One region of the Lysinibacillus sp. NPDC097162 genome, then DNA from elsewhere that is predicted to be linked to it. Evidence: riboswitches for the same ligand, from Rfam matches in the RefSeq annotation. Region 1 holds a riboswitch; the other holds the start of a gene.

The links. Region 1 has a riboswitch for cobalamin ahead of ACIQXW_RS21095 (hypothetical protein). Riboswitches for the same ligand answer to the same signal wherever they lie in the genome.
Region 2: linked by a shared signal. The riboswitch ahead of ACIQXW_RS13090 (ABC transporter substrate-binding protein) and the one ahead of ACIQXW_RS21095 (hypothetical protein) in region 1 are both predicted to bind cobalamin.

The regions. Positions count from the first base shown of each region.
Region 1 covers NZ_JBIWDT010000007.1:109,103-124,239, forward strand. The annotation lists gene ACIQXW_RS21080 (MATE family efflux transporter) at 1-629, opposite strand, end outside; gene ACIQXW_RS21085 (tyrosine-protein phosphatase) at 773-1,540, opposite strand; gene ACIQXW_RS21090 (ABC transporter substrate-binding protein) at 1,811-2,770, opposite strand; gene ACIQXW_RS21095 (hypothetical protein) at 2,772-3,314, opposite strand; cobalamin riboswitch at 3,470-3,679, opposite strand; gene ACIQXW_RS21100 (glutathione peroxidase) at 3,834-4,379, opposite strand; gene ACIQXW_RS21105 (hypothetical protein) at 4,617-5,165, opposite strand; gene ytvI (sporulation integral membrane protein YtvI) at 5,259-6,317, shown strand; gene ACIQXW_RS21115 (C40 family peptidase) at 6,740-7,903, opposite strand; gene ACIQXW_RS21120 (ABC1 kinase family protein) at 8,458-10,443, opposite strand; gene ACIQXW_RS21125 (c-type cytochrome) at 10,694-11,644, opposite strand; gene ACIQXW_RS21130 (DsbA family oxidoreductase) at 12,103-12,810, opposite strand; gene ACIQXW_RS21135 (sulfite exporter TauE/SafE family protein) at 12,821-13,597, opposite strand; gene ACIQXW_RS21140 (sulfurtransferase TusA family protein) at 13,729-13,956, opposite strand; gene ACIQXW_RS21145 (MBL fold metallo-hydrolase) at 14,005-15,132, opposite strand.
Region 2 covers NZ_JBIWDT010000002.1:183,649-198,785, reverse strand. The annotation lists gene ACIQXW_RS13130 (hypothetical protein) at 1-328, opposite strand, end outside; gene ACIQXW_RS13125 (threonine ammonia-lyase) at 363-1,304, opposite strand; gene ACIQXW_RS13120 (GGDEF domain-containing protein) at 1,458-2,567, opposite strand; gene ACIQXW_RS13115 (YwiB family protein) at 2,728-3,162, shown strand; gene argS (arginine--tRNA ligase) at 3,162-4,829, shown strand; gene ACIQXW_RS13105 (MerR family transcriptional regulator) at 5,099-5,488, shown strand; gene ACIQXW_RS13100 (class I adenylate-forming enzyme family protein) at 5,481-6,983, shown strand; gene ACIQXW_RS13095 (acyl-CoA dehydrogenase family protein) at 6,986-8,653, shown strand; cobalamin riboswitch at 8,992-9,175, shown strand; gene ACIQXW_RS13090 (ABC transporter substrate-binding protein) at 9,382-10,350, shown strand; gene ACIQXW_RS13085 (FecCD family ABC transporter permease) at 10,347-11,348, shown strand; gene ACIQXW_RS13080 (adenosylcobinamide amidohydrolase) at 11,345-12,805, shown strand; gene ACIQXW_RS13075 (cob(I)yrinic acid a,c-diamide adenosyltransferase) at 12,820-13,383, shown strand; gene ACIQXW_RS13070 ((Fe-S)-binding protein) at 13,768-15,137, shown strand, end outside.

The sequences.
Region 1 (15,137 bases):
ACCGCAAGTCCACGACTAATAATGGAGGAAATCGCAGCCCCTTTCACACCCAATTCCGGCAATCCGAAATTACCAAAAATCAAACCGTAGTTTAACACGACGTGAACGACATTCATACCGAGTGATACATACATTGTCTGCTTCGTCCAACCATGTACACGAATAATAGCCGCTAATGCATTAATAATAGCTTGTAAAAAAATAAAACTACCAATTATGACTAAATAACTTTGGGCATATTGTAAGACATCGCCCTTCAAATTCATCATCGTCATTAAATGGCTTGAGCCTAAGAAAAACAGAGCACTCATAATAAGCCCAACAATTAAGTTCATCGTAATTGCCAACGCTGAAATCTTTGTAGCCTCTAATAATCTTTTTGAACCTAAATATTGCGAGACAACTATCGCAGCACCATTGCCTACCACTTCAAGAATTAATATCGCAATATGAATGTATTGATTTGCTGCGCCCACACCTGATACAGCGTTATCCGATAAGGCACTTAACATAAATGTATCGGCTAATCCCATCAACATAAATAAAAAAACTTCTAAAAAAATCGGCCATGTTAAATGAAATAGACTAAATTGGTCTGCCGAATGTTTCTCTCTAATCGCATTTCCCAACAACTTCACTTCTCTCTATATTACATAAAAATCTATTGTATCTTATCACAGATTTACTACTGTAAAGGATAGCTAATACAAAAATATTTTGAATAGCTTACAAAAAAATCCCTCTCACTAACTTACTGTGAAAGGGCGTCCTATTAGCATAAGCAATTTTCTTGTAATTGCTGGCGTTTTTCTGTTGTTAAACCAAACTCTTGCTCTAAAAACACTGTTTTCGAACCATAACGACTATCTATAGCATCGAAGGCAGCTTGCAAATAATCCTCACGTGCTGACATTAATGCATGGAACTGTTGTAACTCTTGGTCATTAAAAGTATTTTGTATTGCCTGTGCCATTCGTTCTACCATAGGGCGTAAATAAATATTCGTATCTAAATAGTCTTGCATAATGGTTTCCTCGGGTACATCTAATGCGAGCAAAATGAGCGCACCGCCAATTCCCGTTCGATCTTTTCCTACGGCACAGTGATGAACGAGGCCTAAATTATCTGGATTTTGAATTGTAGACATTAATTTTTTAAATGAAGCATTGTTAAATGGCATTTGTGCATAAAAATCGCGGAACATCTCTGGGCTTACAACCTTATAAAAATTGTGGCCGCCGGTATTTGTCGGCATCTCAAATGCGTGGTTGCCTTTTGCAGGAATTTGAATATACTTTGCGCCCTTGAATGTGGGGTTAGGATTATTTTGAGCCTCTTGTTGATCTCGGTAATCGAAAATTGTTTTTACTCCTAGTGCTTCAAAGCGCTCCTTATCCGCCGGTGTCATCTTACCTAGTGCAGCCGAACGATATAGCAATCCATTCTTAACCACTCTGCCATCTCGCGTCTTATAGCCACCCATATCGCGGAAATTTAAGACTGCCTCAAACGGAATAACCTTCATGTCAAACTGTGTCATCCACTACGCCTCCCTTATTTAAGCAATCATTTATATTTCTATTTTATAGAACAACTGAAGATAATACCAATTATTCACAAAACCTTTTAGTAGAGATTCAAAGTCTATGAATCACCGATTGTCTTGAAGATATCGGAGGTTGAAGACCGTGAAGCCTGTACTTAGCGGACAACAACATTCACAAGCAAAAAAGTGTTAGATTGATTGCAGTCAATCTAACACTTTATCTCTTTTGCCCAAATTTTAATAGTTGGCTTTCACCATTTATCCTTATTTAAATAATTCGGGATATACTGCTTTTGCTACCATCTCAACAGCTTCACCAATACGTGGACCTGGACGATTGGAAATATCAGTATCAATATAATTTACTGCTTTATCTTGAATAGCAGTAATTGTATTCCATCCATCACGCCCAAGAATTTCGCCTACTGAGTCTTCTACATAGTTTACTGTTGTTAAAATAACTTGAGGATTTTTTGCGATAACATCTTCCTCAGAAACTTTTACCCATCCTGTTTGATCACCAAATACATTGTTCACATTCGCTGCATCAAGAATCTCTTGTTGGAAAGTACCAGCTGCTGTTGTATAAATATCTGGCTTAGGGCTAATTTCTAAATAAACATTTTTCGGTGTTTCTACAGTTTTTACTTTTGCTTGCACATCCGCAATTTTCGCTTTAATATCTTTGTTTAATTGCTCACCTTTATCTTGAACACCCATCACTTCAGCGATTTGTTGAATATCTCCATAAACATCTTCAAATGATGCGGCTGATTTAATAACAAATACTTTCACGCCTGCATCTTCAAGACCTTTAAGGGCATCTAGTGTCTCGTCATTACCTGTGTAATAAGCAATTACAACATCAGGCTTTAGCGCTACAATTTTCTCGCTATTGAATGTTACAGAATCTGACACTCGTTCGATTTTTTTTGCTTCTTCTGGGTACGTATCATATTCAGTTGCCCCAACTACTTTATCGCCAACACCTAGTGCAAATAGAACTTCAGTGTTACTCGGTTGTAATGACACAACCGTTTTTGGTACTGCATCAAATGCTACTTCTACATCGCGATCATCTGTCACTTTGTAGCCTGTTTGCTCAGCTTGTTGTCCTGTTTTCGATGTATCGTCCTTTTTAGCTTCATTTGCTGTGCCGCAACCTGCCAATACAAGTGCTAACATTAACACTGTAAGCCATTGGAATTTAAATAGTTTCTTCACTTTACACATTCTCCTTCTTTTTCTTCATCGGATATGATTTGCTTATAAACGGTATTTCAGCAATACCAGCTTGTTGATTCATGTATACAGCCATTACAAAAAATACATTAGCTAATAATCCTAAGTAATCGAAAAGGATGGCTGGTACTTCTCTTTCCTCAGAAACTTTATGTAGAACACGGTATGATTTTTTTGCCTCACTACGACATAAATGAAGCGCAGTTGCAGCCCCCGTACCTTGTGGTAAAACAAAGTTTTGGATTTCTTCCTTTACATGCCCCACATAAAAATCATAGCGCTCGCTAAGCCATAACAAATCTTCTTCCGTTACCGCTAATTTGCCACGTACTGAGCCATTTACATGGTAGGCCATTGGCAAAATAGTCAATAAATCTGTCGCCACTACTTCAACTTTTTCAGCTTTTACAGCCGTCAATGCTACACCGACATGAGTTGTTAAACTATCCGTACGAATCTCAAAATCTACTGTAGATATTTTTTCACGCATGAACGGGTAGCAAGAATAACGGGCATCTTTTTTCATACTTAGTCCCTTCTTTCTTTCATGAACAGATTTTGCTTTACAGGTGCATAAAAAAACGCCGCTCCCTAGGGAACGACGAAAATAGCATATATAGTGCCGCCTCACGCGACATTGCCTATGTATTTGCCGTATATCCTCCTAGCTTCCGAAGAGTTTTTATACATTAAATAAAGGTCGGTCTCCTGGCTCGTACAGCTCACTACCCAATGCAGTAGCGATATCATAAAACCTTCCCATCTTGGGTCTTCACCTTTTCGACAGTGGCATTTTTTATGATTCTTGTACTTACAGTTGCGGAAACAGCTTCGGTTTTACACCGAATTCCCGATTATGCTAAAGTTAGCACCATTATTCTGCAAGAATTATTCACTTGATTAGCAGTTTATCATATATTGATTTGAAAGAGTAGTTGCGAGATTGTGGAATATTCGAATATATTTATACAAAACTTAGCACTATTTCTACATAGTGATCCGCTATTTGTTATTCCAGCCTAAAAATTCTGATTAAAATAGCTAGTTATAAAATTTTTTCAATAGCTTGCTCAATATCTAATTGTGAATCTGTTGGTTCAAAGCGCTCAACTGTATGACCTTGATTATCTACTAAAAATTTCGTAAAGTTCCAACGAATGTTACGTCCATCTAAAAAGCTAGGTGCAATTTGGATAATAGCCTCAGCTAACATCTTTTCCTGCATATTTGCCTTTCCGAATTCACGAAAATCTACTTCGTGCTTTAAATAATTGAATAACGGATGTGTCTCTTCTCCATTAACCTGAACTAGTTCAAAAATCGGGAAAGTTACCCCGTAGTTAAGTTGACAAAGTTGAGTTGTCTCAACTCCATCTTCTGGGTTCTGCTGTCCAAACTGATTACATGGGAAACCTAAAACAACGAAATTTCCCTTGTCATATTTATTATACATTTTTTGTAAATCTTCAAATTGATATGTAAAATCACATTGGTTGGCTGTGTTGACGATTAACATTGTCTTTCCACGAAATGTCTCCATTGATAAAATTTCACCATTTGGCTTTTTCACTAAATAATTATAAATCCCCATTTTCTCGACCCGACCCTTTCTTATTTACAAAAATTATACTGTTACTATGCTATATACAGTTGCAGATTTACGTGTTTCCTCTTTATAGATAGTTTCTGGCTCTCACTTATACTAAAGCTTACGTCAGTATATAAGACCTATCAAAAACTGAATCCATCCTCCTGTTTTCATTATAATCAATAACTTTTCTTTCTTCAAAATAACACACTTGGGCATAAAAATAGCCATCTCGCTATTTTAACGGATGGCTGTTTTATATTTCTTTTTGTATTTTATATCCTGCTCTTCTTCTATTAATCTCTTTGCAATATCCAGTAAGTTTTGATCATTCGTAGCATCAAACAATTTCTTGAAGGAGACAATAATATCATATCGAATACGCGATGGTTGCTTTTCATCGATACATGTTTGGAACCTTTTCGCTAAATACGAAACAATTAAATCCCTTTGAACTTGTCCAGCAAGCCCAATTTGCCAAATTGCTTGAAGAGCATGCCTTGCAGTTACTGTTTTTTCATCGTATGTTACGGCCCAAATTTTTAAAAAATCATCCAGAACACGTTCTTCCGGGTCACTTTTTGCTGCTAATGCACATAAAAACTGTGCTGCCCGTGCACGAGCATGTCCATCTGTATATGTAAGGGCTTTAATAAGCTGTTCCCAAACTGCATATGTCCAATCTACTGGTTCTTGCATAATTTTTATCAATCTTCTATACGACTCGTATTCAATCTCACGGTCACGCTCTGTTAAATTACTAAAAAGTTGCAAAATCTCTTTTTCCATGATTTATCCCTACCTTCATTCTTTCAGAACGTTTTCAAATTTTAATTTTTTTATGTTACACTTTACTTAAAAATAACGATAAAAGGAGAGCTTATGAATAGAACTATAACTCGAAAGTTGACTATACGAACTCTAGCGATTATATGCCTACTTATAGCCTTATATTTTATCATTCCTGTCTCCGTGCCAATTATTTTAGCAGGTGTTACAGCTTTTTTATTAGAACCCATTGTTATGTTTTTTAAACGAAAATGGAAAATGTCGCGAAAAATAGCTGTTGCTTTTATATACATAGTAAGTGTTATTTTTATTTCTATTATTTGTTACTTTACTATTACGCAACTAATGTCGCAAATTATTTCCATTTCAAAGCAAGCACCTTACTATATTTCTAAATTATCCGAGATGTGGGGTCATATGCAAGAGAATATTTCAAAATATACAGAAGACTTTCCAACTGAAGTGAGTGCTTCACTTCAAAAAACGACAACCGACTTCATTGAGAAAGTTGAAGAATCTTTTTTAAACTTCTTTAATTATACCAAAGTTACGACCTTCTTTTCACAAATTCCAAGCCTCTTTATAAGTCTTCTTGTTTATATGATCGCCCTATTTCTATTTATGCTAGATTTACCAAAATTAAAACAGTCAACTTACAAATTTTTAAAGCCTACAACTGAAGAGAAATTGAAAATTATTACTAATCGTTTAAAAGATGCATTTTTCGGTTTTATGAAGGCTCAGATTCTTGTTAGCTTTATTATAGCTGGGGTTACACTTGTAGGTTTACTACTTATTCAACCGAAATATGTGATAGTAATGACCATAATTATTTGGATTATTGATGTTATCCCGTTCCTTGGCTCAATTATTATTTTAGCACCTTGGGGAACTTATCACCTCCTGATGGGTAATACAGCGATTGCCATTAAGCTCTTTGTTCTTGCAGCTATTTTATTAATTATTCGCCGAACTGTCGAGCCTAAAGTAATGGGTGCACATATCGGCTTACCCCCTCTACCAACATTAATCGCGATGTTTATTGGTTTGCAATTGTTTGGCGTCATCGGCTTACTCGTAGGACCATTTGTTATCATCTTCCTCTTCGCCTTAAAAGAAACAGGGATTATCAAATTCAATTTCAAAATTTAATATAAGATTAGATTGAAAAAATATACTGCAGTAAGGGATATTCTATTTGATGGGCGTATAAATACCAAAAGGCACTCTCGGTTCTTTTTAAACAGAGGGTGCCTTACATTTTTGTCTATTTACGACTACTAGAATATGAAGTTATAAATTGATTGACTCCGCTTTCTTTAAGAAGTGTTTGATTATTACTGCTTCTTCTACACAAGTAATGTAAGCAGTTGGCGCAATCGTTTTTTTCGTGTGATTTAATTGTTTGGACCAAATTCCTTAGTGTCTGTTACAGTTTTTAAAGTATTTAAAACTGTTATACAGATTTATGTTTATAGATTTTCAAATAAAAATAGCACCCATTATCGTTACTTGATAATGAATGCTATTTTATTTAACTTTTTTGCTATTAAAATCGTCTAACTAATATAGACTTATTGAATACGACCGAAGCCTACTAAATATTGGTTCCACCAATCTAGTGACTCAATGACTACCCCTTTATTTTGAGCATCAATCATTGTGTTATTACCAAGGTAAATACCAACATGCGCTACGCCTGAGCCATAGCTGAAGAATACTAAGTCACCAACACGAGCTTCACTTGCTGAAATTCGTTTTGTTGATAAATATTGTTGTGATGCTGTACGAGGTAATGATACGCCAGCTTGCTTGTAAGACCATTGTACAAGACCTGAGCAGTCAAAGCCTGTTGTAGGATTACTGCCACCCCAAACATATGAACGACCTAGGAATTGCTTCGCTGTAGAAATAGCATCACCTGAAGATGCAGTACCTGAACCAGATCCAACTATGATTGGTTGAGGTTTGCTACCACCGTTATTTTTACCGCTAGTGTTAGTGTTGTTGTTATTGTTGTTGACATGAACTACAGGTGTAGCTGCTTGAAGTGCACGTAAACGAGCTGCTTCTTCTTCCGCTGCCTTACGCTCTGCTTCAAGACGCTCTTCTTCTTGTTTCGTTGCAATTTGTGCCTTTAATGCAAGTGATTTTGCTTGGTTTTCAGCTTTTTTCACTTCCATTTCGCTTTCTTTTTGTTGAAGCTCTTGGAATTGTTTTTGAAGCTCTTTTTGTTTTTCATCTAATGTTGCTTTTTGTTCTTCTAATTTCGCTTTGTCTGCTTCTTGTTGATTTACTAGCTCTTGGTCAGCATCCATTAATGTTTTTACCGCTACGACACGGTCCATTAAATCTGCAAAGCTCTTCGATTCTAGAACAACGCTTAAGTATACACCCACTGTGTTATCTTGTGCTTGGTATGCAGCCATACGCTCACTTAAAATAGTTGAACGTTGCTCAATACGTTTTTCAGTTTCAACAATACCTGCATCTACTTCTTTTATATCTGCTTGTACTTGGTTAAATACTTTAACTTTTTGATCAATTTCTTGTTGAAGTTGGTCTAACTCTTTTTCTAAATTTTTAACTTCTGCATCAATTTTCGCTTTTTTATCTATCATATGCTGAGACGTTTCTTCAGCGTGTGCTTCAATCGGTTGAACTGTATTAAATAATAGGCCGCCTGCAAGTGCTAATGCTAGCACCATCGACTTACGCCATTTATTACGCTTACCCATGGGTCTTCATTTCCCTTCATCTATCAATTTCGCTCTTTATTTTCCTATGTAAATACATGAACGATCAATTTAAATTCTTATGTTTTTATTAGCCTTTTAAAGTTTAGCATTATTGCCGTAACTTTTATACTATTTCCGACCGTTTTAATAGTTTAGTAAAACTCGAAATATAATTGTAACATTGTAATTAATACGACATTTTTCTACAAAACATTAATATAACGCTACAATTTACTACAAATTTCTCTAAATAGCACCTTGCACCTTGGTTATTTGTAATCTTTTTGTAATATAAAAAGGTAGGAGAATCATCCCCTACCTCAAACTGTATCCAAACTCATAGAATTAAACTACTACCATTGATTTCTGCTGCGGGCGAGCGCTTGCCGCTCCAATCAACTGAAAATGTACACTGTGAAAAACACTAGGAAATATGCGATTGACGACTTTAATTGCTTAACAAAATTGCATTGCAGCCAATGCCTACTAAATGACAAAATGCAGTAATAGTGAATTTCTTTATACTTTTAATCAGCACTTTGTAGTGTCTTCTCCTACCTCATTGAGCGTAGCGCTTGAATAGATAGTCTTACTAATAAAATTGCACATAAGAACAACCCTAGATAAGCGGCAGTATTCAAATACACTGCATACGACTCATGAATGAATTGAGAAATTGCTAGTAGTGCGACCGAGATAATACCAAATGTAATGCCGACAAGTAATAAAACAAAACGTGCAAATAGCTGGGTAATGAAACGTGAGTTATGGTCATCTGAAAAAATATCATGATGCAATATAATTTTTCCGCTTTCTACTCTTTGAATAAGCTGATCGATACGTCTTGGCATTTTTCGTAAAGTAGGAATCAGCATCGACAGTTCTTCCTGCACTCGATCTTTTGTCGCCATCGGTTCTTTAAATGGTCTTAAAAATGCAGCTCTCATATAAGATGCGGAAAAATCTTTAGCTTCTGTAAAAATATCAAATTGCGAATCAATTACACGTAATGTCCCATCTAATGTTACTAATGATCGAAGCGCTAAACCAACAGAAGGATAAAACGCAAGGCCAAAATCCCGTACGACAGTAAACAACGAATGTATCAATTCTTCAGTTGGAATACGATCTACATAGGATATTTTAAGTAATATTTGGTCCATTGCCTGTTCTACCCTACCACGATCCGCATAGTCCTTATTTTCTACTAGCAACATTAAGCCATCGTATAAAATACTGGAATCATTTTGTTGAATACCTAATAAAAATAACTTTAATCCCTCTTGTTGTGTAGCTCCTAAGCGTCCCACCGCTCCGAAATCGAGGAGAATTGGTCCCCCATCTGTCTCATCAATATAAATATTTCCTGGGTGCGGATCTGCATGAAATATTCCTGAAAATAACATTTGTTCAAAAAAGGAATACAAAATTGTTCGTGCAAATTGTCTGCGATCAATATTCAATCGTCTAAATTCAGATGAACCCTCAGCCACACTTTTACCACGAACGTATTCCATTACAATGATGTCTTCATCGCAAAACTCTGTATATATTTTAGGTATACGTACTTTATATTCACTTTTGGCAAGAGCATTCGTTACCTGTAAAGTATTGCGTACTTCAATATCTAAATGAATTTCTTCCCTTAAGCCATCTGCAAATGCTCCCGCTAATTCTCGGAAGCCTAAAGACTCTGCCCAAGTAGACTTGTTTGCAAACCAATTTGCAAATTCCTCTAAAATATCAAGATCATCACGCATAATTCCTTTTACTTCTGGACGCAATAGCTTGACTACGACTTCTTCATAGTTTTTCAGTCGTGCCTTATGTACTTGTCCAATAGAAGCTGCTGCCAATGGCTCCATTTGAAAGTTTGTAAATACATCATCTACAGACATTGGTAGGGATTCCTCTAAAATCTTTGTAACTTGCTCTTGAGGTAAAGGCTTTACACTTTGCTGTAAATGTTTTAACTCATCTATAATAATAGGAGAAAATAATTCTTTGCGCGTTGAAAGTACTTGCCCGAATTTAATGAATATCCCGCCACATTGCTCCAAAGTTGTACGTAATGCAACAGCAAGCTCCTTCTCATTTTCCCGCTGCCTTGCATATTTAATCGTTTGCACTATACCATTTGTTACTGCTATTTTTAGCACCTGACGCAATCTCTTCTGCTGACGCCAGTAGCTGCGCAATCTCAACAATATTGATTTTTGCCCATTACGGCGCTCTCCACCTTTAATCCCTATTGGATCAAACAGTTCGAATACGAGATAGAGTAGCATCGAGATAAGCAACATACTACCTATCCAAATAAGCGTACTTACCTCGGTAACGGTTTGCATCATTGACTCCGATAAAAAATCTCGATGACGCAAATAGGAGTACCAATAAACAAAGGACGTAAGTGTAACACTAATAACAACAGACAGTACTCTTCGTACAAAGTTAATATTTGAGCCTATTAAACGACCACTAACAAAATAAATAATTCCTGCAACAAATATAATTTGAATAAGTAACTTCAAGTAAATCAACAAGCGCCACCTCCCGTTGTTTTTCCTAATACTGCTAGTATACCAAATTCATGTACTAACTTTCTTTTCCGAACTACTAGGGACAGCAAGATAAGTTGGAGGCAGTTCCACTATTTTCTTTTACGCATAATAGGACTTCTTATAACGTAAAAATCCACTTCGCTTTCCGCGGGCTTTTCGTAAGCCGCAGAAATCTCCATAGATTTTCACTGACAATATTCAGAATTGTTTCGGTGCCTGGCACTTTTTTCTAATTCGTAGAAAGCACTTGCGCCCAATCAATCGTGCCATTTTTTACTTGATCGCGCTTCTCTTTATCCATTAAGTCGTTAGGACGACCACCTTTTGGCCAGTCTTTATCGTGGTTGGCCCATTCAGGACGATCCTGCGATAAAATGTAGGCAGCTAAGTCAGCAGCATCTTGATCAGATAATGTTCCACCCGCTCCAACTGGCATATTATTTTTAATGTAGCCAGCCATTTTGGACATACGCGCCATCCCCGCACCATCATTAAAGGAATTATCGCCCCATAATGCTGGACCTGTGTTAGCGCCAGTACCAGAGCCATCTGCAGCATGACAAGCAATACAAGATTGTCCGTATAATTCTTCGCCGTTCGCTACATCTGGAACAGGTATGTTTTTCATATTACTTGTACCTGCCCATTCACGCTCTGCTCCAATCGGTACTCCTTGTGAAATATAAGCAAAATAGGCAACCATAGCTTCAAGTTCGTCACTGTTCATTTCAAACTTTTTGCCGTTCATACTTCTTACCATACAGCCATTTATGCGTTCTTCAATCGTCACAATTCCTCCAGAACGAGCGATATATTGTGGGTAGTTAGCCATAACGCCAACTAAAGAAGAGGCTTGTTCATCATAGCCTGCACCTGCATGACAGCTTGTGCAAGATAACTGATTTCCTACATATTCATCCGCAGCAACGTGCGTATTATTTACAAGCTCATAACCAAATAAAATAGCTTCTTTCATCGGTCCATCAGGTACTTCTTCGATACTCGGTGGAGCGTAGACTACCTTTTGAGAAGCTGCCGTTGTTGGAATTTTTGTCTGTACTGCCGCTTCTTGCGTCTCACCATTTGCATCACCTAAAATTTTGTCACTGATCACTGCCCCAACAAAAAGTGTAGCGGCTAATAAGACTGTTCCCGCTATACCAGTAGCCATTTTCTTCATTACCAATACCCCCTTTGAATGTTAATTTTATTCTAGCAAGATAATATATGGCACGATGTGACTTTTCTCACACTTCACAGGAATAGAACCATAAAGACGATAAAAATGGAATTATTATACAAAATATTTTGTTCTATAACAATAGAAACAATCCTTAATACCTCTTGAAGTACCTAATTTTTTCTGCTAAAAACTGTGCTGTCTACATAGCAAAACCCACTGTTTTCGATAAGAAAACAACAAAAATAGTATGCCAAGAACACTTGGCATACTATAGTCTCCTATATTGTAAAAAACCACTTTGCTTTCTGTCGGGCACAAGCCGCAACCCTTGCTACGCTTGGTCTATTGCGTCTTACATCTTATGTTGTTCCCGCTGGAGTCTACGTGATTTCTACTTACATACTCACAAGTTAATAATCTGAAAATTCAAAATCGTTTCGGTGCCTGACACTTACTTAGTATTTACATTCGCCATCAGCACAGGTAGCGTCTCCATGACCAACTAGATTGAAAGTTGGTTTAATGCCTGCAATTTCTGCTGCTTGATGCAATGTACGCACGAACACTTCATTTGGCTCAGCACCTTTAATGCCGTAACGATTTTCAAAGACGAAGAACGGTACGCTTTGTACGCCAATCTGTTGTGCATCATAGCGATCTTTATCCAACTCTTCCATAAAATCGTTTGGATTAGTCAGCACTTCTTTTGCTGTAGCAACATTCAAGTTTAATTCTTTAATAACTGCTAGTAAAACAGCCTCATCATTTAAATCTTTACCTTCTATTAAATAAGCAGCCATTAAAGCCTCCGTATAAGCCGCTTCTTTACCAAATTGTTTCGTCCATTTTGCTAGTCGATGGGCGTTTTCAGTATGCACTTTTTTCATCTCAGCAAAATTATATGCTAGATTAACTTCTTTCGCTCGGTCTATTATGCCCTCAGTCATTTGCTGGGCTTCTTCAAACGTTACTTTTTGGTGTGCCATGAAATATTCATAATAATTTTGACCAACCTCTTTGGTTGCGCCCGGATCAATTTGGTAAGATTTATATTCTATGTCTACTTGATCTGTATAACCTGCCTCTTTTATTGCGTGCTCTAATTCTTTTTTCCCGATATAACAAAATGGACATGAGAAATCTGAAAACACTTCAATTTTCATAGTACCCCTCCTATAAAATATCCATCCAAATTTTCACCGCAGTAGCTAAAATCAGGACAGCCAATATTCCTTGTAATACTTTCGTATCCAAACTCTTACCTGCCTTTGCCCCCAATGGTGCCGCTATTAAACTAGCTACAATCATTATAGCCGCAGGGTAATAATCGACTTGACCCGTTATCAGTTTTCCTGTTGTCCCCCCAACGGAGGAGATCAACGTAATGGCTAAACTTGTAGCAATCGTCATACGTGTTGGAATTCTTAGTACAACAAGCATTATCGGTACAAGAAGGAATCCACCAGCTGCCCCCACAATGCCAGAACCAATACCGACGATAAATGCTAAAATAGCTGCTACTGACTTATTAAATGTAACTTCATTCATCGGCTTCTCATCAATTTGTTTTTTAGGAATAAACATCATAATTGCAGCAATGAGTGCCAATATTCCATATACAATGTTGACTCCCGCCTCCGATAAATATCGCGAACCAAAGCTACCTATAAAGCTACCAACTAAAATGGCTCCGCCCATAGAAATAATAAGCGATTTATTTAAGTAGCCACCTTTACGATATGCCCATACACCCGCAATCGAAGCAAACAAAACTTCTACAGCACTAATACCCGATACCTCATGCGCTGTAAATGCCGTAAATCCGAGTAAGGAGGGAATATACAGAAGCATAGGATATTTAATAATTGCTCCTCCAATTCCTAGCATACCTGATACAAAAGAACCTACAAAGCCAATTATAAATATTGTAATTACCCACGATATAGCCATTCAGTTTTCCTTCTTTCAAGTCTTTTACACCTTGTCCTCTATTAATTACGAGGCATATCAAGGCAAATATCCCAATGAATTTTAGAATGAAGATGAAAGGTGAGTGTCCTCATTTGAACACTCACCCCGCATTACGCTTTTTGAATAAAGAATGTAATGACGCCAGCTTCTTCCGATTTATCTAAAATCGTGTGACCTCCCGCATTAGCCCATGCAGGAATATCCGCTAAAGCTCCTTTATCCGTAACTTGTACTTCTAAAACCTCACCTGATTTCAGTGTATCAATAGCCTTTTTCGTTTTCACGATAGGCATTGGGCAAGATAAGCCCTTTGCATCTAATTGTAAGTTCGCGTTCATGTTAATCTCCTTTTAAATTGTGTGGAAATTGTGTGGGTGCCTGGCACTCTATCTAACTGCGCAGCGGTTCGGCCCGATTTCCATTTCTGTTTGTTCCTCTAATGCCGGTGTTACTTTCCCCATATTCACTTGGCGAATTTCCTGATATGCATTTGGTTGTGGCGGTAAATTATTTGTTACAATGTTGCGGAATGTCTCATCATCGTCAATATTTAAACCGTGATTTTCTGCAAATAATTCCCCTAGACGCTTCGCAACAGTACCATCCTCATTTAATTCATCAATAATCATAAAATGGGCAGGTAACACAACTAAATCATCCGATAATTCACGGTAGCGCTTATAAAGCGTTTCTCGCAAATCACCAACCCAGTCTTCTGCAAGTCCTGCTAAATCAGGGCGACCAATCGAATCGATAAATAAAATGTCACCTGTTAATAAATATTTGCCATCTACAACAAACGATGTCGAGCCAATCGTATGACCTGGTGAATAAAGTGCACCTACATCAATTTTCGATGCACCAATTTGCACAGTAGTGCCATCTACTAATGGCGTATAATCAAATACGACCTCTTCTGCATCCTTCGGAGGTAAGTAATAAGCAGCGCCTGTTGCAGCTGCGATATGACGACCACCTGAAATATGATCAGCGTGTAAGTGCGTATCAAAGACATGTTTAATGTTTACGTTTTTTTCTTTTGCAAAGTTTGTAAATACATCTGTGAAACGAACAGCATCAATAATTGCTGCTTCACCTTCCGAAATAACCATATATGATAGGCATCCTTTACCTAAACGGACGAACTGGTATAACTCGCCCCCACCAGTTAAATTGCCTACTTTAATTGGCTCTAAATATTCACTCCACGTTTTCATACCACCCTCTAAATAAGCAACTGAACGTCCAGTTTCTGATAGCATCTCAGCTATCATCATCGATGAACCTTCCTTTGCGCAAACGACTAATACATCTTTATCCGCTGGGATTTTAGGTAAAATTTCTTCAACACCATCCAATAGCGCAAAATACGGAACATTTAGGTACTCAAATTTATGCCCATCAATTTTCCAATCTGCAAATGCATCTGCATTACGTACATCTAAAATAAATAAATCATCATTTTCGATTACTTTTTTCGCTACATCAGAAGCGTTCCATTTTAATAGTGACATCAATA
Region 2 (15,137 bases), on a different contig from region 1:
TAATTTTTTCTAAAGTCCATTGAATATCATTCAATGATATAGCAGTTTCACCAAAACCATCATGTAAATAATCAATAACCATTGTTAAAAACCCTGGCCATATTAAGTCACAATCATCCCAATCAAACAACGACGTAATTTGAACACCATCAATTTCTACAATAATAGCCCCGTGTAAAAAATGACCTTTACTTTGCGTTAGATTTTTTGAGATAATCTGTAGCGCATTTTTACTTTGAATACTAGTAAATTCATGGTGGAGTTGTTCAACCGTATGTGAATAGAAACTTTTTGTTTCGATTGCAATAAATGTATCAATTTTAATCATATAGCTCACCTTCGTACTTTAAATGGTAGCCTCCTTATAAATTGTGTAATTGATTTAACCCAATATTGCCGCCTGAAATAAGAAAGCAAACATGATCATTTTTAGTAATAGGTAAATTCCCTTGAAGAGCTGCCCCGATTCCGATAGCAGAGGATGGTTCGGCCACTACCTTGCCTGCTAGTAGTAATGTTTTCATCCCGCTTTCAATAGAAGCCTCGTCTACCCGAACAATATCATCGACAAGCTTTTGAACAATGGGGAAGTTTCGCTCACCAGGTTGTAAAGTTAAGAGTGCATCTGCCAAAGACTTTTGCTCTTTTAAAAGTAATCTTTCACCGGCAATTAAACTATCAGCATAGCGTGATACAACAGCTGGTTCCGCGCCGATGATTTTAATATGAGGTGCTAAAGATTTTACCGCAGTTGCGACACCACTTATTAGCCCACCACCGCCAATTGGTATAACGATTGCATTAGCTTGAGGGAATTGTTCTAAAATTTCTAATCCTACCGTTCCTTGACCAGCCATAATGTCATAATCATCATAAGGGTGGATGATGGCATAGCCGTGTTCTAAGCTAAGTTTTTCCGTTATATCGTGTCTTTCAGCAAGCTTACATTGTACAACGTTTGCACCTAGTGCTCGAATACCTTCAACTTTAATACTTGGTGCTGAATCTGGTAAAACGATTGTTGCCGGAATATTTAATAGTTTAGCTGCGAAGGCAACACCTTTACCATGATTACCTGACGATGCCGCAACAACGCCCTGTTGTAATTGTTCAAGTGGCATCGAGAGCAGTTTATTCAGAGCACCACGCAATTTGAAGGAGTTTGTTTTTTGCATATTTTCGGCTTTTATCGAAACATTGCAATTTAACAGTTCATCGAGTCCATGTAAGCGAACAACAGGTGTTTCATAAATATAAGGCGCAACTTTCATTTTAGCAGCTTGGATATTCTCAAGTGTTAACATACAGCAATCCTCATTTCTATTATTAGATTGAAAATTCTGAAATTATAATATAAATGTAGTGTTATAGTGAATAACTGTCAACGACTATTAGTGGAGGGGAAAAGAAAAAGAATCTGCGTTACTTTCGCAGATTCTCGTGTATTAGACCAAATATTAGTTTTCTGTGCCGAAGTCAATATTATTGGCGTGTAATACTTTGTTGCCACCTAAAGCTTTTATATCGGTTGTAACTTGTGCAGCAATAATGGCAAGTTCATCAAACTCTACACCGTTATCAGGACTTGAGCTAATACCGATGGAAACCGTTAATGGCGTAGTTTGCATAGTATTGATGTTGAAAGAATGAAGTGCAATTTGATGTCGCAGTTTCTCGGCATGATATAGAGCAATAGCTGGTGGGGCATCCTTTAATATAATATAAAATTCCTCCCCTGCAACCCGTGCAGCAATACCGTTTATAGCTTCTACATAGTCATTAATGATTGTGGCGAGTTGTTTAATAACCCCATCACCAGCTAGATGGCCATACTTGATATTAATTTCTTTCATATCATCGACGTCAAAATGGAGCACTGAAAAATGGTCCGTTTCTAAAACCATACCTTGCGCAAAGGATCGAATTGCCAAATTGTTTGGGAGCTGCGTTAAATAGTCCTTTTCTTTAAGGTGGTAGGTGAGTTGTACTTTTTCACTTGTCGCTTGTAAACGTTTAATAACAGTGAAAATTGTAAAAAATGTAAAAAGTGCATAGGCAACGAACCCTAATATAATCTTTATTTTTAGTATAGCTGGTAAAGTAACAATAAGAACTAACATCACAGTGATTTCAATCGTCAGGCTATAAAAATAGGCTGTTAATGTGTGAAAAGTAATTGGTTTTTTTAATGCAAAAAGCGCAAGAACAATGGAAATTACTAATAAATTAATATTTGATAAGCTTGTTATCGATAGTACTTCTTGTGTAGGGATGATGATTAAGCTTCCTATTGCCATGATTATGCCACTAATAACAATCGACCACGGGCCACCGATAAGTCCGCTAAAAAGAAGAGGGACAATATGGATGTTTATAAGTGTTCCATTCAAATAGTTTAACGAAATGCCACTTAGTATAAGACCTGTTAGACCAAAAGAAATACCTACCAAAATGGGTTTAAATTCTTTAATTAGTGATTGTCCTCGAGCCGGATGGGTAAATGGCCAATACGTTAAAATGATTAATGTAAAGGTAATACAAAAGCTGACAAAAATGTGAAGTAACATCTATAATAGTAGTTCCTTTCTCGAAGATCTATAAATAATAGTAAATCTTTTCACTTTGTCTGCCAATGCTTGAAAACAATACTCACTTCTATCTTGAAATAAAGTAGACATTCATCCTATAATAAAAAGGTTATAGTAAAAAGAATAAAAGGGAGCGTCCATGATGGTGAACGAAGAAAAATCGCAGGTGAACATTAAGCTCATTTCGACGATTCGTCCGATTGATGGGGAGTCCGAAACCCTTGAAATGTGGTTAAATGGGCAGCTAATAAATAAAGCAGATTCCCTATATTTAAAATATGAAGAGATGCAGGATGAAAAAACAATCCGCACGACGATGAAGTTAGACAAAGAACGGGCACTTATTATGCGCGCAGGAGCAGTAAAAATGCGCTTACCACTCAATATTTTTGAACAACAAATAGGCCATTATGAAAGTGAATTTGGTTCGATGCCACTCGTGACTCAAACTAAAAATATGTTATTTACTAGACATGAAATGCGTGGAGATTTTCATGTGCAGTATGATTTATTAATGGGTGGACAAAATGTTGGCAATTATACATTAGACATTACATTTACGGAGGTACAATGATGAACGCAGTAGAACAAGTACAACAAGCCATTAAGACGGCGATTGCACAGGCTGTTGAAAAAGCTGGCTTAGTTGAAGCTGGTACAGAATTAACGATTCACTTAGAAACACCAAAGGATAAAGCAAACGGTGATTATGCAACGAATATTGCAATGCAATTAACGAAACTAGCTAAAAAGCCACCACGTGCGATTGCAGAAGCAATTTTAGAAAACCTTGAAACTGAAGGTACTGATATCGAGAAAATTGATATCGCCGGTCCTGGCTTTATGAATATTACTGTCCGTAAAGATTTCTTAACAGGTGTTGTAACAGCTGTCCTTGAACAAGGTGCAGATTATGGACGTTCAAAGGCAGGAGCTGGTGAGAGAGTACAAGTTGAATTTGTGTCAGCAAATCCGACAGGTGACCTTCACCTAGGTCATGCACGTGGAGCATCTGTAGGGGATTCATTGTGTAATGTTTTAGATATGGCTGGTTATGCAGTATCTCGTGAGTACTACATTAACGATGCTGGTAATCAAATTAATAACTTAGCTTATTCATTAGAAGCGCGTTATAAGCAAGCTTTAGGTCTTGCTGCAGATATGCCAGAAGATGGTTATCACGGTCAGGATATTATCGATATTGCAGGTAAATTAGCGAGTGAGCATGGCGATTCGATTTTATCAAAATCTGATGAAGAGCGTTTTGCATTTTTCCGTCAACATGGTTTAGCATTAGAATTAGATAAATTGAAAACAGACTTAGCGAATTTCCGCGTGAATTTTAATGTATGGTATTCTGAAACATCATTATATGAAAACGGCAAAATCGAAGTAGCATTAGATAAATTAAAAGCAAATGGCCATGTTTTTGAAGAAGATGGTGCTACTTGGTTCCGTTCAACAACATTTGGCGATGATAAAGATCGTGTATTAATAAAAAATGATGGATCTTTCACATATTTAACACCTGATATTGCTTACCATGAAGATAAAATTGTCCGTGGCTTTGATAAACTAATTAACATCTGGGGAGCTGACCACCACGGCTATATCCCACGAATGAAAGCGGCTATTCAAGCACTTGGTTATGACCGTGACACGCTTGAAGTAGAAGTTATTCAAATGGTTCAGTTATATAAAGACGGCGAGAAATTTAAAATGTCGAAACGTACAGGGAATGCTGTAACGATGCGTGAGCTTGTTGAAGAAGTAGGATTAGACGCAGTACGTTACTTCTTCGTGAAAACAGCTGGTGATTCACATATGGACTTTGACCTTGATCTTGCGGTATCGCAATCAAACGAAAACCCGGTATATTATGCTCAATATGCGCATGCGCGTATTTCTTCAATTTTACGTTCAGCAACTGAACAAGGCTTTGCTACATCAACAGCGAATTTAAGCCTGTTAACTGCTGAAAAAGAAATTGATTTATTGAAAAAAATCGGTGATTTCCCGAAAGTAGTGGCGGATGCAGCAAAACACCGTACGCCACACCGTATCGCCAACTATATTCAAGATACGGCAGCTGCGTTCCATAGCTTCTATAACGCTGAAAAAGTGTTAGATGCTTCGAATAAAGAGCTAACAGAAGCACGTTTAGCACTTATTACGGCTGTACGTACTACTATTGCTAACGCATTACGTCTAATCGGCGTATCTGCACCTGAAAAAATGTAATATGATTATTAGACCCCGACACAATTACGTGTCGGGGTTTTTTATTCGGTGGAAATTGTTTGAGTGCCTGGCACTTACTCGTGGTTTTTTTGCGTCTACGTTACGTGCGTTCTAAGTAGGAGTTTCTAAGCAAAATTCAGAATTGTTCGAGTGCCTGACACTGAACTTACTCCTTTGTGTATTAATTTTTCTGTTTATTTCTAATTTTCTGTTGAAGTTTACGTTAACGTTAATGATATACTGATGAAAATTGTGAAGGGGGAGCTTGCTTGAAAACGATTCAGGAGGTAGCGAAGCAATTTAATGTGTCTACACGTACAATTCGTTATTACGAGGAGCTTGGGCTTCTATGTCCTCATCGTTCGGCTACGAATCAGCGCACCTTCTCAAAAAAAGAAATGGCGAAGCTCAAGCTTATTTTTAGGGGGAAGCGTTATGGTTTCTCATTAGAAGAAATCAAGGAAATGGTGTTGCTTTTTGATTTTGATCGCTCAGGAATTCAACAATTGGAACGTACTGTGGCATATGGAGATCAAAAAATTCAAGAAATTGATAGTAAAATAGCCGAGCTTACACAAATGAAAAATGAATTACTGCAATTACATGGCATGTTTAGTGAGAAATTATTAACTTTAAAGGGAGAGATGCACGATGAATAGTTCAAATTTATTAGCACGAAATGCCCGAAAGTATGCTGGAAAAGAAGCTGTTGTTTGTCATGGAAGAAGAGTGACTTATCGTGATTTAGATGAGCAAGTGACTCGACTCGGTCATGCTTTGATAGAACTGGATATTCGTCCAGATGATAAAGTAATTATTTTTATGCCAAATGTTGTAGAGTTTGTTGTTAGCTATTTTGCGATTCAACGTATTGGTGCAATTGTCGTTCCCGTAAATGCAAAATTTACATTGCAGGAGGTTGAATATGTTGCACAGCATGCAGAAGCTAAAGCCATTTTAGTGCATGAGGCTATTTTTGCTGCGGTCGAGCATATCAATGTCGTGCCGTTGAAAATTAAAACAGGACATGTGGAGGCAGGGTGGCTTCATTATGAAACGCTAATACAACATGCCAGTACACAACCAATAGATTGTCAGCTAAATGAAGACGATGCATCAACGATTTTATATACATCAGGCACAACAGGAAAACCGAAGGGCGTCCTATTTAGCTATCGTAATATTTTAACTGTAGCCCAGATGATTGCAGTAGAAATGGAAGTTAAGCCTACAAGTCGCATTCTCCTTATGATGCCATTAACGCATTCAGCACCATTACATTTATTTTTAATGGCTGGCGTACTTGTTGGCTCAACAAATGTACTAACGCCAACATTTACACCAGATTTATTGATAGATTCGATTGAACACGAAAAAACGACGCATTTTTTCGGGGCTCCTGTTGCCTATTTATTAACTGCCCAAACAAAGAGATTGCAAACAGCGGATTTATCTTCGATGAAATGGTGGGTTTACGGAGGTGCACCGTTATCACAAAATGAAATTCGCCATATACAAAAAGCTTTCCAAACAGAAAATCTAACATGTGTTTATGGATTAACAGAGGCTGGGCCAAGTGGTTCCTTAATGTTCGGACAAGAGCATGAAGAAAAGGCAGGGAGTATAGGTCAGCGTGCACCTCTAGGGACGGAGCTTCGTATTATTAACGACAGCGGGGAAGATGTCGGAGTGAATGAAGTGGGCGAAGTTGTGTTATTTGGTGAAGGCAATATGTTGGGGTATTACAGGGATGAAGTAGCAACAAAGGCAGCGTTTATAGATGGCTGGCTGAAAACAGGAGATTTAGCTCGAAAAGATGAAGACGGCTATATTTGGATTGTCGATCGCAAAAAGGATGTTATTATTTCGGGCGGTGTCAATATTTATCCAAAAGAGATTGAAGATTTACTTTTAAGCTATGAAGGAATTTTTGAGGTGGCTGTTATCGGTGTCCCTCACCCGCAGTGGGGAGAAACCGTAAAGGCAGTGTATGCTGCAAAGGCAGAGATTGATGATAGTGAACTAAAGATATATTTAGAGGAGCATCTAGCAAAATATAAAATTCCACGCTTATTCGAACAAGTGGAAGCGCTACCAAGAAATGCATCAGGAAAAATATTAAAACAATCTTTGAAGGAACAAGAGGTGAGATAAATATGAAAGTATTACAGCAAGATGCAAATCGGACGACTAACTTTTTCACAGAGGATGAAACACTACACAAACTACTAGAAATGATGCTAGATAAAGAACTTCTAGTCTATGCTAAGCGAGAGTTAAAGGATTTCGGTGAGCTTTGTGCAAATGACATCGACGTGAGGGCGAAGCATACAGACAGAGAGGGAGAGCCCAAACTGCAGCGATACAATGCTTATGGTGAGGATATTTCGGAAATTTGGGTCAATGAAGGCTACAAAAAAACGATTGAAGAAACATATAACACAGGAATCGTTGGCTATGTGCATAAGGAAATTCCGCAGTTAGGTAGAAAGGGAAATTATGTGTATAGCTTTGCACAAGGCTATTTACTTTCACATGCAGAGCCTGGCTTCTATTGTCCAGTTACCTTAACGATGGCAACAGCTTATTTGCTTGATCATTATGCGAGTGATGAGTTGAAGGACAGGTTTTTACCACATGTTTGTGCAACAGGCGATACAGAGCTATATGAAGGAGCAACATTTTTAACGGAGCGGCAAGGAGGCTCAGATGTCGGCGCAAATGTTGTAGAGGCTGTCGAGGAAGGAAGTCATTATCGTTTGTATGGAGAGAAGTACTTTGCATCAAATGTTGGAATGTGTGGTGTGGCGATGGTATTAGCACGTATAGAAGGCGCCTCAGCAGGTTCGAAAGGTTTAACATTATTTGCTGTACCTTGGCGTCAAGATGACGGCAAGGTTAACCACCTTCGCATTCGGCGTTTAAAGGATAAACTCGGTGTCAGAGCAGTACCATCAGGAGAGGTGGAATTCGATGGTGCAGTAGCGTATATCGTTGGAGAGCCGAATAAAGGAATTTATTATATGTTAGAGGCACTTAATTTATCTCGAATTTGTAACGCTGTTGCTTCCATTGGTATTATGCGTCGAGGTTATTTAGAGGCGAAGCATTATGTAACAAACCGAAATGCGTTCGGTCAACCTTTAATTCAATACCCAATGATTCAGGATACATTAGGAAAATATGCTGCTAAGCTACATGTAGAGGTCGCTACTGTTTTTGATCTTATTCAATTATATGACAAGGTAACGAGTGGTCAGGGGGACGAGGAGGACATCATTCTTAATCGTTTAAATATTGCCATTATGAAAAAAGAAACGGCTGAACAGGCGGTACATTACGCAAGCGAAGCCATTGAATTGCATGGAGGAAACGGTTATATCGAAGATTTTGTAACACCACGTTTACTTAGAGATGCTCAAGTACTTACGGTGTGGGAAGGAACGGCTAACATTTTAGCACTTGAGCTAATTCGCTTAGTAGATAAATTTAATGCCCATGAATTATTTGTACATGTGATGCGCGAGCGTTTGACGAAGTTAACTGATTGTTCCTTAGTACAAATTGTAGGCAAGCAATTGAAGAAAATCGAAGCTACTTTGCAAGTCTTTAGTCGTTTGGATGAGGCTACGAAGTCGTATGAGGCAAAGGGGGTAGCAGAAAAAATGGCTCATCTATACGAAAGTGTAGTGGCAGTCGAATGGGCAGTCCAATTTGGTGGCAAGTATGAAAAGCTAGCAGATATTTATTTAGAAGATACATGGGCATTGCGCGAAATAGGTGCACCAATGAAAACTGTTCAATATTTTTCGGAAATTATGTAGTGGGTGCCAGGCACGCAAACAATTTTGAAAATTTTATTATTAGTAAAAATCCACGTAGACTCCTGCGGGAAAGCACGCAATGTAAGCCGCAACAAACCAGGCGGGTAGCGACTTTTGCGGCTTACGTGTGCGCCCGCGGAAAGCGAAGTGGATTTTTTCGATTTAGATCTCGACATTATATTAGGTTCTATGTAGTGACAGGCACTCAAACAATTATACTAGTTGATTGAAGTGGAAAGTGTCCGCACGCAGCGGAATTCAACGATCATAAACAAGAGACACTAACTTAGGGTCTCTTTTTTTATCGTTATCTATTTCTATTTTCATGTATAATAAAATCAACTAAATATTATAAAGGTTCTTTACTAAAGTAAAGTGAAAAGGGAAATCGGTGTAATTCCGATGCGGTCCCGCCACTGTAAGTGTGAGTTTTTTCAATCTATGCCACTGAATTTTTTTGGGAAGGCATGAAAAAGCATTTGGAGCACGAGCCAGGAGACCTGCCTTTATAGAACGATACATTGCAGCCTACGAGGATAGGATGGTGGTTTATTTGTGCAAGCACCGCCTCTCGTTATGATGACGAGAGGTTTTTTTGTTTTGGAAAGCTACTGACGATAAATAATTGAACATAAAGGCAATAAGTTCGGGTAGAAATGCCAACATTATATCGATCAATCAAGTGAACAGAGCTGAAAAATGCACATACAATCTAAGGAGGTCTCACAATGAAAAAGTATTGGAAAATAGGGTTATCAGCATTTTTAGCAATGGGCATTCTAGCAGCATGTGGAGAAGAGCCGAAAAATGACAAATCAACAACAGAACAGCAGGAGCAACAGGATACAAAGCAGCTAGACGAAGCAACGTTCCCGCTAACAATAACAGATGCTACTGGCAAAGATATTGTACTAGAAGCACCGCCAGAGAAAATTATTTCTCTTATTCCAAGTAACACAGAAATTTTATTTGAACTTGGCTTAAATGATAAAATCGTTGGCGTAAATGATTATGATGATTATCCGCCAGAGGTAGCTGACAAGGAAAAGGTCGGCAGTATGGAATTTAATATAGAACAAATTATTGCTTTACAGCCTGATATTGTTTTTGCACATGAATCAGGTATAGCTTCTTTAGGGGGAGCAATGGATCAACTAGAAGCAGCGGGTGTTAAAGTATTTGTTGTGACAAACGCTAGTGATTTTAATGAGACATATACGACGATTGAGCAATTAGGTCGCGCCACCGGTAAGCTACCAGAGGCAGAAAAAATAATTGCCAATATGAAAGCGAAGGTTGAGGAAGTCCAAGCAAAATTACAGGGCGTGAAGCCGAAAAAAGTCTTTGTAGAAACGTCAGATGAACCAGAAATCTACACACCTGGCAAGGACACATTTATGCAGGAGATGCTAGAGATGATTCATGCCGAAAATATCGCGGCTGATACGGATGGCTGGTTCAAAATTGATGCAGAACAAATTATTACAAAAAATCCAGATGTCATCGTGGTTACTTATAATTATGTGCCCGATATTTTAACGAAAATTCCACAACGTGCAGGCTTTGATACAATTACGGCTGTTAAAAATAAGGCTATTGTGCAAGTAGATGAAAATACGACAAGTCGTCAAGGCCCGCGGTTAGCAGATGGGCTTGAAGAGTTAGCGAAAGCCATCTATCCTGAGGCTTTCGAGTGAGCAAAACAGTTTTTGCCTATGTAACAGCCATTACGTTACTTATCGTTAGCATCTGGTGTGGCGTATCAATAGGCTCGGTTCATATTCCGTTAGAAGTATTTTGGAATAAAGCGGCAGATGAAACTGCTGCCAATATTTTATGGAAAATTCGTTTGCCACGTGTCTTGCTCGCAGGTCTTGTAGGAGCATCGTTGGCGATTGCAGGGGCAGCCTTTCAAGGATTGTTAAAAAACCCGTTAGCAGATCCGTATACGCTTGGTGTATCGTCAGGAGCGTCAGTCGGTGCTGTCATGACATTGTTTTTCGGCATTTCTATACCAGTTGTCGGTTTATATGCATTGCCAACGCTCAGTATGGTAGGGGCCGTACTAACGATGGTAGCTGTGATGAGCTTTGCCAGAATAGTAGACCGTTCATTGAAAATGGAGACGCTTATTTTAACGGGGGTTATTTTTAGCTCATTTTTAGGTTCACTTATCTCATTAATGATTGCGTTATCAGGTGAGGAGCTCCGCCAAGTGATTGGCTGGTTACTAGGCTCAGTCTCGATGCGAGGATGGCCGTATGTGCAAATGATTACCCCATTTGTTGTCATTGGCTCTGTTATTTTGTGGACGCAAAGACGCGAGCTAAATGTTCTGCTATATGGAGAGGAACGCGCGAAGCATTTAGGTGTCAATGTAAAGCGCAGTAAATATTTAATTTTAGTAGGCGGCTCCATGCTTACTGGGGCGGCAGTCGCTGTTTCAGGAACAATCGGCTTTGTCGGCTTAGTTGTACCGCATATGACGCGTATGATATGGGGTTCAGATCACCGTCATTTATTGCCGTTATCCTTTTTGAATGGTGCAACATTACTGATCATTTGCGATTTAGTGGCGCGTACGATAATTATTCCACGTGAGCTACCGATAGGTGTTATAACTGCATTTATTGGTGCACCTGTCTTTTCTTATATTTTCTATAAGCAGCGTAGAAGCAAGGGGGTACGTGTATGATTATCGTTGAACATCTATCAGGTGGCTATGAGGACGTACCAATCGTTAAGGATGTAAGTTTTACGGTAGAAAAGGGGAAAGTACTTGGCATTTTAGGGCCAAATGGAAGTGGCAAATCAACATTATTGAAAGTAATTAGTGGCGTATTACCAGCAACGGCAGGGACTGTTTTATTGGATGGCAAAAATATTAAAACATATAGTCCGCGCACGTTGGCAAAAAAGATGGCCGTACTACCACAATTACATGCCAATGCATTTTCAAATACAGTACGTGAGGCAGTATCGCTCGGTCGTTATCCACATCAAACTGGCTTTTTTTCTCATTGGTCAGAGAGGGATGAGCAAGCAGTTCAATATGCCATGGAGCAAACGGGCGTCACGCGCTATGAGCATACATCCATGGAGTTTCTATCAGGCGGTGAGCAACAACGTGTTTTTGTAGCACAAGCTTTAGCGCAAACAGCGGAAGTATTATTGCTAGATGAGCCGACAAATCACCTAGACATTGCGCATCAACGTCAAATTTTAGATATGGTGCGTAAGGAAGCAATTGAATGTGGTTTAACTGTTATTATGGTACTGCATGACATGAATTTAGCCTCCCTCTATTGCGATGAATTGTTATTAATGGAAAGCGGCTGTGTACGCGCTTTAGGTGCACCACATAAAGTATTAATAGCGTCTCAAATTGAGGACGTATATCAGGCAAGAGTGACAACCTATGCCCATCCAGAAATACCTAAACCGCAAATTACAATCATGCCATCATCAAGTGAATATCAGCAACGAGCTGTCATTGTAAAAGAAGATTTTAAAGTAACAACAGATTATATCCAACTGAAATCAAATGTCCCGCTAAAAACAGTTTCTTCAGCTGTTCATAATCCTGGCATAGGGTGGTATGACTGCCTATTGAATCGCTCTGTACCAGGAGACTATGTTGTTAATGATGTGAAACAAGAGGTCGCAGATTTTTTACAAAGAGAGCATTTTTCGCCGACTAGCACGGTTGTCATGTTAACTGCTGTTTCTACACAACTCTATGCACTAAATGAATATAGCACTTCTTTCGGTAGTGTGTTTGTCGTTGTCACTGCGGGTGTTGGAAATGCTGTAGATGTCTCTCGCACACACGAAAGACAGGATACGCCATATATTGGTACTATTAATACATGGGTCATCATCAATGGTTGTTTGTCGGAAGAGGCATTTTTTCAAGCATTGATGACTGCAAATGAAGCAAAAACAAAGGCATTGCAAATGGAAAACATTCGCGATTACCGTAGTGATACAATTGCAACGGGCACTGCGACAGATAGCTTGCTTATTGCGGCAACGCAAAAGGGTGAGGAAATGCGCTACGGTGGGCCGATAACAGATGTCGGTAAGATTATTGGTAAAGGCGTTTATGAGACGACGATACAAGCGATACAAAATTATAAAAATAAAGCATAGGAGTGAAAAAAGGGATGAAACTTTACACGAAAACAGGCGATACAGGGAAAACAAGCTTAATTGGTGGGCGTGTCGACAAAGACAGTCTACGTGTTGAAACATACGGGGCAATTGATGAATTAAATTCTTTTATCGGCAAGGCAGTGAGCGAACTAGATCGCGAATTATTCAAAGATATTTTAGTTGATTTAGAAACAATTCAACATGAACTTTTTGATGCTGGTGGAGATTTAGCCAATGTTATGAAGGAGCGTCATTACAAGCTAGCGGAAGCACCGATTGAAGTATTGGAGGCGCGTATTGATGCATTGTCTGATGAAGCGCCCCCATTAGAGCGATTCATATTACCAGGAGGGGCTCCTGCAGCTGCAACATTACACATAGCACGAACTGTTGCCCGTCGAGCAGAGCGTCAAATGGTAACGCTAATGAAAGAAGTTCAAGATGTACCTACTATTGTGCAAAAGTATTTAAACCGTTTATCAGATTATTTATTTGCCGCTGCACGTGTTGTTAATGCTCGTTTAAATTTACCTGATATTGAATATATTCGCAGTGGGAAAGTGTTTAAAAAATAAGTTAATTTTCTAAACAATAGTGACTCGAGCCTCCCTGTGGCAAGCATTTGCACGGTGCGTAACGATGTGAATAATCATTTTTAAAAATAAATATTTTAAATGAAACATATTACAGAGAACACTAGTAATTGGAAGAAAAAGTGCTAGTTACGTTAAATTAATATACAAAAAAGCTACTTTGAAGGAAAATTCAGGGTAGCTTTTTTTCTTATAAAATGTAAGAATATAAAATTATCAGAAATATTTTTGTTTTAATGTTGACTGAATGCTCACTCATTTATTAAAATGTGAATATAGTGGTGGAATATCATACATTTACGTATGAGCTAGAAAATTTAACACAAAGAGAGAAAATTCACGACAAACTAAAAGGGGGGACCAACCATGAGTCCATTAGTTATTGCAAACATTGTTCTAACAATCGTGGTTGTGCTTTATGCAGTAGGGTTATTTATCTATCTGTTAAAAACACGCTATAAATTCGTACAACTGGGGAAAAAGGTTGAGTTTGATGAAAGTGTCCAAGAACGTATTCGTTATTTAATGGTGAATGTGTTTGGTCAAAATAAGCTATTAAAGGATCCTAAAAGTGGTTTAATTCACGTTATGTTCTTTTACGGCTTCTTAATGGTTCAGTTAGGAGCCATCGATTTAATTTGGAAGGGGTTAGCTCCTGGGTCGCATTTACCACTTGGCATGTTCTATAGTGTATTCACTTTCTTCCAAGAGCTAGTAGTATTAATGATTTTAGTAGCGGTAGTATGGGCATTTTATCGCCGCTATGTAGAAAAACTAGTACGTCTAAAACGAGGCTGGAAAAATGGTCTTGTCTTAATTTTTATTGGAGGCTTAATGCTTTCAACATTATTAGCAAACGGTATGGGCCTTATCTGGCACGGAGAAGGTTTAACGTATACTGAGCCTATTGCTTCAAGCATTGCAGCTATTTTTGGCTTTTTACCAGCAACGGCAGCAGCCGCTATTTTCTATATTTCATGGTGGGCTCATTTATTAATTTTACTAACGTTCTTAATTTATGTGCCGCAATCGAAGCATTTCCACTTGATTGTCAGCCCACTTAATGTGTACATGAATCGTTTAGATCGCACAGGTACATTGACACCGATTGACTTCGAGGCACTTGAAGAAGCAGGTGAAAATGCTGAAAATGAAGAAGATATCCCATCTATTGGTGTAGGGCGTATTCAAGATTTTACACAAAAGCAAATGCTTGATTTATATTCTTGTGTAGAATGTGGGCGTTGTACAAATATGTGTCCTGCAACAGGAACAGGGAAAATGCTATCACCAATGGATTTAATCGTTAAGCTTCGTGATCATTTAACGTTCACAGGTGCGGTTGTAACAAAGCAAAAACCGTGGGTGCCATATCAATTTTTTGCAAATACAAAGGGTAATCAACTTGCGATGGCAGCTGGTGCTGAAGGTGCAGTTATTGAGGATATTTATAGTCCTTCGTTAATCGGTGACGTTATTACAGAGGAAGAGATTTGGGCATGTACAACTTGCCGTAACTGTGAGGATCAATGTCCAGTTATGAATGAGCATGTCGATAAAATCATTGACCTACGTCGTTACTTAACGATGACAGAAGGAAAAGTAAACTCGGATGCTCAACGCGCAATGACAAATATAGAACGTCAAGGAAATCCTTGGGGTCTAAACCGAAAAGAAAAAGAAAACTGGCGTGACTTAGATCCAACGATCAATATTCCAACAGTGAAAGAATTGAA